One region of the Streptomyces sp. NPDC036815 genome, then DNA from elsewhere that is predicted to be linked to it. Evidence: riboswitches for the same ligand, from Rfam matches in the RefSeq annotation. Region 1 holds a riboswitch; the other holds the start of a gene.
The links. Region 1 has a riboswitch for cyclic di-AMP ahead of ACZ69I_RS35910 (transglycosylase family protein). Riboswitches for the same ligand answer to the same signal wherever they lie in the genome.

Region 1 (7,036 bases):
GGCGACGACACGGCGCTGACCCCGGAGGACGTCAAGGCGCACTGGCTGCGCACGAAGGCGGAGGAGAAGCGGCGCACCTCGGTCACCGAGGGCATCCCGCTCGGCCAGCCCGGCCTGGCGCTGGCCGCGAAGCTGGCATCGCGCGTGCGCACGGCGGGACTTGAGGTCGACGTGCCCACCGGGGACGGCGTCGGATACGAGCTGCTCGCCCTGGCTCTGCGGGCCGAGTCCGAGGGCGTCGACCCGGAGGCCGCCCTCCGCGCGGCCGCCCGCGCCTACCGGGACGCGGTGCGGGCGGCGGAGGGGGCGGGCGCTTAGTACGGTTGCCCTCTCAGGCGGTTCGAGGGCGTGGGGGCTTGTGTGGCAGAGGAGTTGGAGGTGCTGGCCGCCCAGGCGGCCGACGTCCTCGTGGCGGCGATGCGGGGGGACGAGGATCGCTGGCGGACGGCCCGGGACGCGTTCGTGATGTTCTTCCGGCACTCGCGTGTCGTGGGGGTGGACACCGACCTCGACGTGGACCGGATGCGCGCGACGAGGCGGACCGCGGCCCCGGCACGGCTGGGGGAGGTCTGGGCCGAGGTACTGCTCCACTGCCTGCGGAGCGGCGGGCGGACGCGGGAGGGCCGCCTCCGGCTCGTCGTGGACTCCCTCGAACTCGACTCCGGCCGTGCCGCGCCACCGGCGGCCGACGCCGAGCCCGGCACGGCCGAGACCGACGCCACCGAGCACTTCGAGATCGACTATGCGCCCCCCGCCTGGTACACCGCTCAGACCACGAGCGCGGAGGACCCCGCCGCACCGGCCGAACCGGCCGCGCGGAACTCCGTCACCGGCGGTACGCAGAGCGCCGTCGTGCAGGCCGCTTCCATCCACTCCCTCACCGTCAACACACCACCCCCGCCCCCGTCTCCACACCCCGCCCCCGCCGACAACTGGCCCCGCGTAGACCAGCTGCGCCGCCTCGGCCTCGGCGTGCGCCCCACCCGCCGCTTCCCCGGCGCGAAGGCCCTGCCCCCGTACGTCATCAGGGACTGCGACGACGAGCTGTCCGTCCTCCTGCGGCAGGCCGCGCACCACGGCGGCCTCGTCATCGTCACGGGCGCGCCCCTGTCCGGAAAGACCTCGACGGCGTGGGCGGCGCTGCGGGGGAGCGTGCCGGAGGACTCCCGGGTCTTCGTCGCGGGCGGCGGTACGGACCTGCGCGACCTGCCCGACCAGCTCCGGGGCCGCGACACCACGGGCACCCACGTCGTGTGGCTCGACGACCTCGACGGCCACCTCGCCGAACCCGGCACCCCCGGCGTCCTCGCCCGGCTCACCCACGACCGCGTCCTGGTCCTGGCGACGATGCGGGACGAGGCGTACGACAGACACCGCTTCGGGCACCACCCGGGCGCCCGCGTGCTGAGCGTCGCGCAGACCGTCGAGGTCGCCGCCGAGTGGAGCGAAACGGAACTGGCGCGGCTCGCGACGGTCGACGACCCGCGCTTCACGGACGCCGTCCGGTGGCGCGGGGACCTGGGCATCACGGAGTTCCTCGCGCTCGGCCCCGACCTGTGGGAGGAGTGGCGCAGGGCGCGCCGCGCGGGCGGGCGGCTGCTCGGACACCTCCTGGTGCGCGCCGCGATCGACCTCGCGCGGTGCGGGCTCACCCGCGGCGTCACGCCCGAGCTGCTGAGGCAGATCAGGGAGGAGTACGAGCCGGTGGCGGCCGACACGGCCGGGGAGCCCTTCGAGGAGGCGCTCGCCTGGGCCACCGCGCCCCGGCACGGCGTGACGGGTCTGCTCGTACCGGGGGAGTGGCCCGGCACGTGGCGGGCGTACGGCTCCCTGGTCGCGGACGCGGCCCGCACGGAACCGGCGGTCCCGGACCGCGTGTGGATCCGCGCGATCGAGGACCTGGCCCCGCACGACGGGGACGAGCTGAACGGCCTGGTGGCCGCCTTTCGGCTGGCCTTCACGCCCCGCGCCGCGAGCGGGGACTCCCGGGCCATGATGTGGCTCGGCCTCCTCGCCCAGGACACGGGGGACACGGAGGTCGCCGAGGACTGGTTCCGCAAGGCCGCGGACCGGGGGAACGCCCGCGCCGCGGGCCACCTCGGCCACCTCCTGGCCATCCGCGTCGCGTACACGGAAGCGGTCCCCCACCTGACGGTCGCCGCCGACGCGGGCGAGGCCGGGGCGGCGGCGCTGCTCGGCCAGGTCCACCAGCACCTCGCCGTCCACTACTTCCGCATCGCCGAGGCCGAGGGCGACGCCTCCGCCACCCGGCGCCTCAAGGGCCTGCTCCGCCCGACCGGCAAGGAACCCGGCCGGGACCCGATCCGGGACGCGGGCCTGGACTCCAGCATGGACCCCGGTTGAGTACGGGCCCCGGTCAGGTCCGTACGGCGCTCGCCCTGGGGATACCGTCGACGGCATGCACGACCAGCCGCCCGCGACCTGCCCCGCAGGAGCCACCTCCGCCCCCGGGACGCCCCCGCCCCCGCAGCCGGAACTCTTCACCTGGGAGTTCGCCACCGACCCCTACCCGGCGTACGCCTGGCTGCGCGAGAACTCCCCCGTGCACCGCACCACCCTGCCCAGCGGCGTGGAGGCCTGGCTCGTCACCCGGTACGCGGACGCGCGGCAGGCCCTCGCGGACCAGCGGCTCAGCAAGAACCCGGCCCACCACGACGAGCCCGCCCACGCCAAGGGCAAGACCGGCATCCCCGGCGAGCGCAAGGCCGAGCTGATGACGCATCTGCTCAACATCGACCCGCCGGACCACACCCGCCTGCGCCGGCTCGTCGCGAAGGCGTTCACACCGCGCCGGGTGGCCGAGTTCGCGCCGCGCGTGCAGGAGTTGACGGACTCCCTCATCGACACGCTCGCCGACAAGCACGGCGGGGCGGAGGGCGCGGCCGACCTCATCCACGAGTTCGCCTTCCCGCTCCCCATCTACGCCATCTGCGACCTGCTCGGCGTCCCCCGCGAGGACCAGGACGACTTCCGCGACTGGGCGGGCATGATGATCCGCCACGGGGGCGGGCCGCGGGGCGGTGTGGCCCGGTCGGTGAAGAAGATGCGCGGCTACCTCGCCGAGCTCATCCACCGAAAGCGCCTCGATCCGGGCGACGACCTCATCTCCGGCCTCATCAAGGCCTCCGACCACGGCGAGCACCTCACCGAGAACGAGGCGGCCGCCATGGCCTTCATCCTTCTCTTCGCCGGCTTCGAGACCACCGTCAACCTCATCGGCAACGGCCTGTACGCGCTGCTCACCCACCCCGAACAGCGCGAGCGGCTGCAGCGGGCGCTGGCCGAGGGCGACACCGGGCTCCTGGAGACCGGCGTCGAGGAACTCCTCCGCTTCGACGGGCCCGTCGAGCTCGCCACCTGGCGGTTCGCGACCGAGGCGGTCCGCGTCGGCGGGCAGGACATCGCCGCGGGAGACCCCGTCCTCGTCGTGCTCGCCGCCGCCGACCGCGACCCGGCCCGCTTCGACTCGCCCGACACCCTGGACCTTTCCCGCCGCGACAACCAGCACCTCGGATACGGGCACGGAATCCACTACTGCCTCGGTGCTCCGCTCGCCAGGCTGGAGGGGCAGACCGCCCTCGCGACGCTGCTCAGACGCCTCCCCGACCTGCAACTCGCGTCGGATCCCGCCGATTTGCGGTGGCGTGGCGGGCTGATCATGCGGGGACTGCGCACGCTGCCGGTGAAGTTCACAAACGCACAGCCGCCGACCCGGGGCTGACGGGCCGTCACGACTGTGATGTTCACGTGATCTCCGCTGCACCGACTTGTGACAAGCGTTCGACTGCGGCTACGTTCACGACGACTTGGGCGCCCCCGGGCGCCCCAGCCGTCGCTGCAGTCTCCTGAAAGGCAACCGCATGCTCTCCGGTCAAGGTCGTCACCGACGCCCCCGCCAGGCCCCGGCTCTCATCGTCGCGGCAGGCGTCACCGGATCAGCCATCGCCATCCCGCTGCTCGCCGCCACCAGCGCGAGCGCCGCCTCCACCGACACGTGGGACAAGCTCGCCCAGTGCGAGAGCGGCGGCGCGTGGAGCGCGAACCCCGGCAACGGTTATTACGGAGGGCTCCAGCTCTCCCAGGACACCTGGGAGAGCCACGGCGGCCTCGACTACGCGCCGAGCGCCGACCAGGCCTCCAAGTCCCAGCAGATCTCCGTCGCCGAGAAGGTCCTTGGCGACCGGGGCACCGCCGCCTGGCCGAGCTGCGCGCCGATCGCCGGGCTCACCGACGGCGGCGCCGCGGCCGACGTGGACCCGGGCGCGCCCGTCACCGGGGAGCCGTCCGACCCGTCGGGCCGGACCGGCGCCGACGGGCCCGAGGGTGCCAAGGACTCCGGCTCCGCCGATGACTCCGGCAGCTCCGACGGCAAGGACAAGGGCAAGGACAAGGGCGCGGAGAAGGGTGAGTCGTCCGCCGACCCGGCCGACTCCGCCGATCCCTCCGACGACCCGTCCGCGGACCCGGAGAAGCCCTCCGGTGACGCGGGCGACGCGCGAGACAAGAATCACGACGAGTCCGGCGAAAAGGGCGACAAGGGTCACAAGGGCGAGGCGGACGGCGCCGATGACGCGTCCGGCACGGGCAAGTCCGGGGAGAAGGACGGCACTTCGCCGGACGCCGAGGACGCGACGGCCCCCTCCGAGGGTTCGGGCTCCTCCGCGGGGCGCCACCGGGGCGACCGCGCGGACGAGAGCGAGGGTGCGGGCGGGCGTCCCGGACGGCACGCCTCGCGCGGCGAGGAGCGCACCGGAGCGGTCGCCGACGGGACGTACACGGTGCGCTCCGGGGACAACCTCTCGGTCATCGCGGACGACCTCGACGTCGAGGGCGGCTGGCACGAGCTCTACACCGAGAACAAGAAGACCGTCGGCGGCGACCCGGACCTCATTCTCCCCGGTCAGAGCCTCGATCTGGGCGAAAAGTAACGGTAGTTGACGAAGAGTCGGACGGGGCCTTCGCGTCGTATGTCCGCTTTGGCGCGAGTGAGACATGGGTCTCAGAAGCCCTGATCGTCTTTGAAATTGTGTGGAAGACGTGATTACCGTCGTCACCGCTCGCCATTGGTGGGCCCCGCCGGTCGGTACGCCGAATCCTGCCAACGGCCGGACGGGAACAGTCGTCGCTTCGAGCGCCGTAGGCAGGAGCGGGGGACCCAAGGTTTGCGCCGGGTCCGTCCGTTGAGGGGACGCACAGCCGTAGGGCTGGGCGCCGCGAGACGGACGGGAACGGCTAGGGGTGAAGCCGCGCTCTGTGAGCGCGGCCGGGCAACCACATCGGCCCGAACCCGACAGCTCACCTCGCAGGCGTCGGTGAGGGGATCACTCATGCTGTTTTCCAGCAAGGGCAAGCACCGTCGTCCGTCCAAGGCCACCCGTGTCGCCACGCTCGCCGGCGTCACCGGTGTCGCGGTCGCTGCCCCGCTGATGGCCGCCGGTTCGGCCTCCGCCGCCACCGACTCCGAGTGGGACCGCGTCGCCCAGTGCGAGGCCGGCGGCAACTGGTCGATCAACACCGGCAACGGCTACCAGGGCGGCCTGCAGTTCTCGCCGTCCACCTGGGCCGCGTACGGCGGCACCAAGTACGCGCCCTCCGCCGACAAGGCGACCAAGGCCCAGCAGATCGAGATCGGCGAGAAGGTCCTCGCGGGTCAGGGCAAGGGTGCCTGGCCGAGCTGTGGCGTCGGCCTCTCGGGCGCCTCGAACAACAGCGGCGGCGGCTCGCAGCAGCAGGCCCCGCAGCAGCAGGAGTCCAAGCCCCAGCCGCAGCAGACGCAGCAGCAGGCCGCTCCGAAGCAGCAGCAGGCCGCCCCGAAGCCGCAGCCCGCGCCGCAGACCGAGAGCAAGAAGACCGTCGAGACCCCGACCGGCAAGACGGTCAAGAAGGGCGACGGCGAGTACAAGGTCAAGACGGGCGACACCCTGTCCAAGATCGCCCAGGCGGAGCACGTCAAGGGCGGCTGGCACAAGGTGTACAAGCTCAACGGTGACATCATCGACAACGCCGACATGATCTACCCGGGCCAGCAGCTGCACCTGAGCTGACCCGCCCGGTCACGGCCGTGCCTCGGCGGACGCACGGCCGTACCCCCGTCCCCACGGGCTCCCCGCCCCGGTGCGCGTATCCCCCGTACGCACCGGGGCGGGGCCATGTCCGCCCCTGCCCGGGCCGCCCGGCTTGTTCGCTACTAGCGAGTAGAAACGCGGTCCATCGTCCTGTTTCCAGGGGATTTGGCCTCTTGTTCGTCCCACGGGACGGGCGGTCGGCTGGCTGAAGCCCCGGAGCCGGTTAGGCTCGGGAGACGCAGGGCCGAAACGGTCCGCGTCATTGCGTATACGCGTCACACTCCCAGAAGGAGATGCTCGTGCCGTCCATCGACGTCGTCGTAGCCCGGGAAATCCTGGACTCCCGAGGCAACCCCACGGTCGAGGTCGAGGTCGGCCTCGACGACGGCAGCACCGGTCGTGCCGCCGTTCCGTCCGGTGCCTCCACCGGTGCCTTCGAGGCCATCGAACTCCGTGACGGTGACCCCAACCGTTACCAGGGCAAGGGCGTCGAGAAGGCCGTCCTCGCCGTCATCGAGCAGATCGGCCCGGAGCTCGTCGGCTACGACGCCACCGAGCAGCGCCTGATCGACCAGGCCATGTTCGACCTGGACGCCACCGACAACAAGGGCTCGCTCGGCGCCAACGCCATCCTCGGCGTCTCGCTCGCCGTCGCGCACGCCGCCTCCGAGGCCAGCGACCTGCCGCTGTTCCGCTACCTCGGCGGCCCGAACGCGCATCTGCTGCCCGTCCCGATGATGAACATCCTGAACGGCGGGTCGCACGCCGACTCGAACGTCGACATCCAGGAATTCATGATCGCCCCGATCGGCGCGGAGTCCTTCTCCGAGGCCCTGCGCTGGGGCACCGAGGTCTACCACACCCTCAAGAAGGTGCTGAAGGAGAAGGGCCTCTCCACCGGCCTCGGCGACGAGGGCGGCTTCGCCCCGAACCTGGACTCCAACCGCGCC
Region 2 (7,036 bases), on a different contig from region 1:
GGAGCAGCCGACTGCGAATCCTCGACTGAGGACACCCACCGGGCAGGGTTTCACTCGTACGGGTGACGCTGTGCGTGGTGGGCGAGAGCCATCAGGCGACGCGGAGGACCCCTCACGGCCCCACCGCGAGCCCCTACGTGGCGTCAAAACTCGCGCTCTGGCTCAACTTCTGGGTCTGCAGCCCCACCCTCGTGCTGCTGGTCTGTCTCGGGTTGCCCGTGCGTCGAGGAGATCCCTGCGAAATGCTCGTTCAGGATGTGCCGTGACAGGCCCAGGCGGCAGGCGGAGCAGGGGTTCAGGGCTGCTTGACCAGGATGGCCCGGGTATAGAGCAGGTCGAAGCCGCGGCGCTGCGCGTTCTGCTGGGACTTCGAGGCCGGCTGGGTGGTGATGACGGCGATGTCGCAGCCGGCGGTCGCGGCGTCGGCGAGCCGGGCTGACAACAGCGCGGTCTGGACACCCCGGCGTCGGTGCGTGGGGGCGGTCGCCGCGCCGGTGAGCTGCGCGACGCCGTTGGCCATGCGGATGCTGGCGCCACCGGCGATCACCCCGTCGCGCACTGCGACGTAGCGTCTGACCCCGGCCGCCGCCACGAGATCACGCATGGCACTCGCGATGACCTCGCGGGGAAATTCCTCGTGCGACGGCATCCCCTGGGTGTCGGGGTGGGCGAAGCCGTCTGCCACGACATCGAGCCAGGTTTCGAACTCCTCCTCACCGCTCGCCCGGACCTCGACCCCCGAAGGCACGATCCGCTCGAGCTCGCCCTTGAGGGCACGGCCCAACACGTTCTCGAACGACACAAGCCGGTACCCCCGCCCGGTCAGCAGCGCACCGATCGCGGGATCGACGAGGTGGGCGAGCTCGATCTGCACCGGACTGCCGCAGGCGGCAAAGGCCCGCTCCATCTCATCCATGGCGGCCGTACTCGGGACACCGCCGAAGCCAAGACCGGCGATCTTGTTCAGCGGCGAGCCTTCCTCGGCAAAGCTCGCCACGCCCCCGGCAACAGGAATCACGAAGCCCGGCGCGCCTGCCCTGCGGCGGCGAGCGGCCGCGCTGCCCCCGGCGACAAGCTGCGCCTCGACCCGCTCGATACGCTCGGCCAGAGCGGCGTCGCAGAAGAGGGGCAATCGTTCGGCGTTCACGCTCGGAGCCTAGTGCTATATCCGCACAGGTTCACCGGGGCGTCAGGGTCTGTCTGTGGCACCCGGGCCAGCATCGTTTCCGCGAAGTTCCAGGGCGCCGATCTCACCCGCGCCCACTTCACCGAAACGCGCTTCACGGACCTGCCGGCGGCAGCGAGCTGCTGGTCGCGGCGGCGGCCATCAGCCGCTGGGCGGCCTGGCCCTCGACGTGGGCACGATGCGGGGATGATGTCGCGCCGGGTCCTTCACTCGCCCGTCCGCCGAGCACGGAGTCCCCACCCACCAGCACCACGTGTGAATTGAGAAACCCCGGGCGATGGTCATGCTGCTCGACCAAGAGGGCAGTCCGCGATCGTTGGGCTCGGGTCCGGTCGCGGTGCCGGAAAGGTCGGTGGCGGTGTTCCGGTAGGACGCGGCCGAGGGGGTGCGGCCGGGGGAGGATTCCCAGCCGCACCCTTCTTCTGGCCTGCCGGTTGGCTAGTCGGCCTGCTTGACGCAGGTCTCGTCCTTCGTCGGGAGCTTGCCGGTGGTCAGGTAGGTGTTGACCTTGTCGTCCACGCAGTCATTGCCATAGAGCCCGTAGACGGCGTGGCGGTTGGCGCCCTTGAGGGTGAGCAGTTTGGAGCTCGGCAGCTGCTTGTGCAGGTCGAGGCTGCTGCGGTAGGTGGTGCGGGTGTCGCCGGTGGCGGCGACGATCAGCATCTTGGCGTCGCGGCGCACCTGGGTGGGCTGCTCACGGGGCGCATCCAGGAAGGCGCAGGTGCTGATGTTGTTGGCCACCGGGCCCATGATCGGGTGCTCGGCACGGCTCCGCTGGACGTCCTTCCAGTACGTTTCGGGGTCGCGCGGGGCCGGCTTGTCGCCGCAGATGATCGTGGCCTGCACGCCGGAGTTCGGCGACCCGCCGGTCAGGGCGGACTTCAGCGCGGCAGCGAACTCGGGCGACAGCTCGGTGGGCTGTCCCTTCGCCGCCTTGGCAAGTACGGAGACCTGCTCGGCGAACGAGGCCCGCGCTTCGGGGGTGTCGTCCGAGTTCCCCGCGATGAAGAGGAACGGCACCTGGGTGTCGTCGAGTTGGAAGGTGCTGGCGCCCGTGCCGACGGTCAGCGGGCCGCGCGCGGACGCCGCGACGATACGGTCGAGGGTGGCGAGCACTGAGGCGCGGGTGCTGCCGAGGCCGTAGGTGGCGTGGCGCTTCGCGGCCCAGGCGGCCCAGTCGGAGAGGGCCCGCTCGTTCTCGCGCTCGGAGCCCTTCAGCAGCCGGGGGCCGTAGTCGGCCGGGGCGATCGCACCGTCGAGGACGAAGCGGTCGTACTTGCCGGGAAACATCTGGGTGTAGACGGTGCCGAGGTAACTGCCGTACGAGTAGCCCAGGTAGGAGATCTTGCGTTCGCCGAGCGCGCCCCTGATGACGTCCATGTCGCGGGCCGTGTTGCGGGTGCTGACGTGCGGCAGGACGGAGCCGCTGGTGGCGCGGCACTTGTCGGCCAGGCCCTTCTTGAAGGCGACCTGGCGCTCGAAACTCGCCCGGCTGAGGCCGGCCGAGCGGATGTCGGTGCCGACGGGCCAGCCGCAGTCCAGTGGGGTGCTGCGGCCCACGAAGCGCGGGTCGAAGCCGATGATGTCGTAGCGCGGTCCGGTCTTCTTCATCATTTTGCGCACGTCCGGCGGGGACTGGACGGCGGGGCCGCCAGGGCCGCCGTTGTTGAGCAGGATCGAGCCGATGCGGTGGCGGGTGTCGGTGGCCTTGAGCCGGGATATCGCGACGGTGATCGTACGGCCCCGAGGGTCGGCGTAGTCCAGCGGTACGCGTATGTCGGCGCACTGCACGCCCGCCTTGTCCAGGTCGCGGCCCATCGTGTCGTCGGGGCCCTTGGCGCAACTGCCCCAGCCCGGACGCTGGTTGTAGTAGCGGTCGAGGCCGGTCCCGGTGCTGCTCTTGGCCGTGGTTGCGGCCGTGCTGGTACTCGCGGCCGTGGCCAGGGCGGGAGTCGCGGTGAGGGCGGCGGTGAGGGCGAGGCTCGCGGCCAAGGTCACCGCGTACCGGTTCGGCCGGGCTGTTCCGATGGGGGATTTCTCTACTCTGAGGTGTGTATGTGTCACACCGTCAGACGCTAGGGTCGGAGCCGCCCCTACTCACTACAGCCCGCACCCCGATCCCCCAGGGAGCCACCTATACCCACGGGGTAGGGTGATCCCCCCCTCAACGGGACGGATCCGTCGGCCTCATGAACTGGTCCCTCGCCGGCGTAGGTGGCGCCGATGGCATGTCGTCCATGCAGAATTTCCACTGACGCTCGATCTCAGTGCCCCCGAATGCGTAGCACTGCCGGACCTGCTGCGGGTCGATGACCAGGCGCCAGGTGCGATCCGAATAGGCGGGGATGACGACTCCGCCTACCTGTGCCATGTCGTACGGCAGGACTCGCACCTCAGCGCCACAAACCACGCCCCAAGATCCGGACCAGGTGCGGACCAACTCAGCCCAGCAGCAGACGATTCCCGCCTTGGCCGCAGGTCAGAGGCGGTGGTGGGCGTGTACCACCAGCAGACGAAGAACGTGCGGGTGTGCAACGACAACCAGGACGTGGTGGACCGCTGCGCGTTGGTGATCCTCGCCGTCCGCCCCCAGGACCGTGACGAGGCCCTCGCCGGGCTCCAGGTCGGCGGCGACCAGGTCGTGGACGACCTCTTCGGCCGCCTCGGCGGAACGCTCCCCGTCGCAGACGAAGCGACCCTCAACGCCTACCAAACCCTGACGGCCACGCTGACCACCCACTACTGCTACCTGGCCACACTCACCACCTGGGCCGCCCGCCACGGCATTACCGCCCAGGACGCCGACCGCTACATCCGCGACCTCTTCCAAGGCGTCGGGCGCGCCCTGAGCGACAAGACCCGCTCCCTGCACCAGCTCGCGGCCGACCACGAGACACCGAAAGGAGCCAACGAACGCATCCGCACCACATGGTTCGACACCACCAACTCCGACGCCCTACAGAAGACACTCGACGCACTCCTCTCCGACCTCAAGTAGTCAAGTGAGCGGACAAGGGGGGCAATTGGCGATACGCAGCGACCGCCACACGCGACTTCCCCGAACGGCCCCGGACCTCTATATCCCTTATATCCGTGACACTGCCCACCCCGGCATCTGACGCCTGATCCGGCACCGGAGTCAACCCTCGAAGGACTTCCGGAGCCGACCACTTAGTCATGGTGCAGACATCCCCACCCCGTAGTTATCCCCACCCCGCAGTGCCCGACACAGGTGAACCGACTGCGCGAATCGACGACCAACTCGTGCGGATAGTCGGCCAATGGGACCTGCCGCGACGCCACCCTGAGGCCACACCGTAAAACTGACGACGTGACCGGTTTTCTCGACCACCACTAATTCGTCGACTCGTTGACGATATGCCCCTCGGCGCGATCCGCCCGCGAGACCGCTGACGCAGACACGGTCAATCCGCCCTCGATTCATCGGAAAATCGCTGGCCCGCGCGGGGCGGGAGCAACACCTCTCGATCCGACCAGGTTCCCACGGTTGACGAAATGTCCATCTTGAGATGAAAAGAGACCTAGACTCCATGCGTGGTTCGTCCGGTTATGCACAAACTCCGCACCAGTGATGGCGTATGTAGGCTGTTGCCTGCATTGCAGAGACCTCGACCGGAATGGCGAACCAGGGCGATGCCGTCGAGGCGCATTGGGATCCGCGCCCACCCGGTGAAATGAGTCACACTGCTCACCCCCACTCGAAGTGAGGGCATGAAGCACATTCTCGTTTCCCGCAAAGCGAGTTGGACTATTCGATCAAAGGCGGCAAGGGCCTTCCGATTGCCCTGGATCGACCCCGCACATTCTCCCGCCAAATGTGGACCTTGTTCCGTTCCGGCTTTCTCGTCTAACGTCACGCCCAATCCCGGATGGAACGCCGAATCCTGCCGCTGTCCGGAAACCTACTCACCCACTCACTTACGCACGGCAGGAGCGGGGAACCCAGGTAAGCGCCGGTCCGGAATCCGGAACGGCTCGGGGTGAAGTCGCCGTATCAGCGCGACCGGACATCTCCCGTCCGAACCCGACAGCTCACCTCGCAGGCGACGGAGAGGAATGCGTCATGCCTGCAAAGGGAAAGCACCGCCGCCCCAAATCCAACTCGCTCGGCCGGGGCATCGCCGCCGCAGGCGCGGGCGGGACAGTGCTCGTCCTCCCGGTGCTCGGCGCGACCACCGCCGCCGCGGCGCAGGCCGACGCGGCCGCCACTCCCCCCGCGGCCCCGAAGACCTACGTCGTCGCGGCCGGCGACTCCCTGTCCAAGATCGCGCAGGAGCACTCCCTGAGCGGCGGCTGGAAGAAGCTGTACCAGGACAACCGCGGCGTCCTCGGCGGAGACCCGCAGCTCATCCACCCCGGGCTCAAGCTCACCCTCGGCAGCGCGGGCCCGGCCACGCCCGCGCAGCAGTCGACCGCGTCCAACGCGTCCGCCGAGCGGGCGGACCGTTCCAAGCGCCAGGACGACCTCGCCGCCGAACCCGCCGCTCCCCCGGCACAGAAGTCCTACACCAACGACCTCGACGGCTGGATCAACGAGTCGCTCGACATCCTGGCCCGGCAGGGCATCCCCGGCTCGTACGAGGGCATCCACCGCAACATCATGCGCGAGTCCTCCGGCAACCCCCTGGCCATCAACAACTGGGACTCCAACGCTGTAGCCGGGACCCCCTCCAAGGGGCTCTTGCAGGTCATCGGCCCCACCTTCGCCGCCTACCACGTGCCCGGCACGTCGATGGACAGCTTCGACCCGGTCGCCAACATCACCGCCGCCTGCAACTACGCGGCCGACCGGTACGGCTCGATCGACAACGTGGACGGCCCGTACTGACCTCGCCCCTCATGAGGCAGGGGGCGGGCCGGGCCTGGACAGGCGTACGGAGGATGTGCCGACGCCCCGGGTCAGGCGACCGGCGCGAAGGCCGTGATCGCCTCGACGAGGTCGGCCGGAGCTTCCAGCGGGATGAGGTGCCCCGTCTTCGGGATCACCGTGAAGTCGGCCCCGGAGAGATAGGGCACCAGGTTGGCGAGGAGCACGTCGACGGGTTCGACGCGGTCCTGCTCTCCGGCGATGACCAGGGCGGGGACGCTGATCATGCGGGTGTGCTCGGTGATGTCCTCCGTGATGCCGCGCAGCGGCCACTCCGTGCGGGCGGCATCGGCGCCGGCACGCGAATCGGTCACGACCCGTGCCTTGATCGATGCGGGCAGCTCGGTCGCGGTGAGGACGTTGTCCCGTGCCCCGGCGACGGATGCGTCGGAATCGTAGGCGTGGGAGAGGCCTTCCCGGTACTCGGGGGTGATCTGCTCGGCGGGCTTCGCCGGACCGGGGCCGACGAGGACGATCCCGCGCAGACCGGCGGGCCGGGTCGCAGCGACCAGCTGCGCGACCTTGCCGCCCATGGAGTGCCCGACCAGCACGTACTCGGTGAGGCCCGCGTCGGCGATCACCGCGAGCGTGTCGTCCGCGAGCCGACGGAGGGTGTAGGGGCCGGGCAGGCTGCTTGAGCGGCTCCACCCGCGGAAGTCGACCGTGAGGACGTCGCGGCCCGTGAGGCGGTCGACGACCAGGTCCCAGGTGCGGGCGGAGCCACCCCAGTAGTGCAGGAACACCAGGGCCGGTCCGCTCCCCGGGCGGTGGTCGTAAACGGGCAGCAGCGGTTGCTGTGTCGTGTTCATTCGTGTTTCCTCGATCAGTGCTCTGCGGCGGATCTTCCGTGCCTCCATTGGATATCCGCAGCTCTCCCGAGGCATCGGCACGACTGGACGCCCGATGGTGGAAACTGGACACATGGCCGCGATCCGACAGATGACCTACCGGCCCGTCGGGCA

Region 2: another riboswitch for cyclic di-AMP. It lies ahead of ACZ69I_RS08870 (transglycosylase SLT domain-containing protein); the one in region 1 lies ahead of ACZ69I_RS35910 (transglycosylase family protein).

What each region holds. Positions count from the first base shown of each region.
Region 1 is NZ_JBVJPW010000029.1:19,838-26,873, reverse strand. It holds gene ACZ69I_RS35930 (nucleoside triphosphate pyrophosphohydrolase) at 1-318, shown strand, start outside; gene ACZ69I_RS35925 (sel1 repeat family protein) at 361-2,364, shown strand; gene ACZ69I_RS35920 (cytochrome P450 family protein) at 2,420-3,742, shown strand; gene ACZ69I_RS35915 (LysM peptidoglycan-binding domain-containing protein) at 3,882-4,949, shown strand; cyclic di-AMP (ydaO/yuaA leader) riboswitch at 5,144-5,345, shown strand; gene ACZ69I_RS35910 (transglycosylase family protein) at 5,349-6,065, shown strand; gene eno (phosphopyruvate hydratase) at 6,386-7,036, shown strand, end outside.
Region 2 is NZ_JBVJPW010000003.1:31,440-38,475, forward strand. It holds gene ACZ69I_RS08855 (GNAT family N-acetyltransferase) at 296-1,147, opposite strand; gene ACZ69I_RS08860 (alpha/beta fold hydrolase) at 1,625-3,184, opposite strand; gene ACZ69I_RS08865 (hypothetical protein) at 3,684-4,184, shown strand; cyclic di-AMP (ydaO/yuaA leader) riboswitch at 5,105-5,268, shown strand; gene ACZ69I_RS08870 (transglycosylase SLT domain-containing protein) at 5,271-6,035, shown strand; gene ACZ69I_RS08875 (alpha/beta fold hydrolase) at 6,107-6,883, opposite strand; gene ACZ69I_RS08880 (helix-turn-helix domain-containing protein) at 6,996-7,036, shown strand, end outside.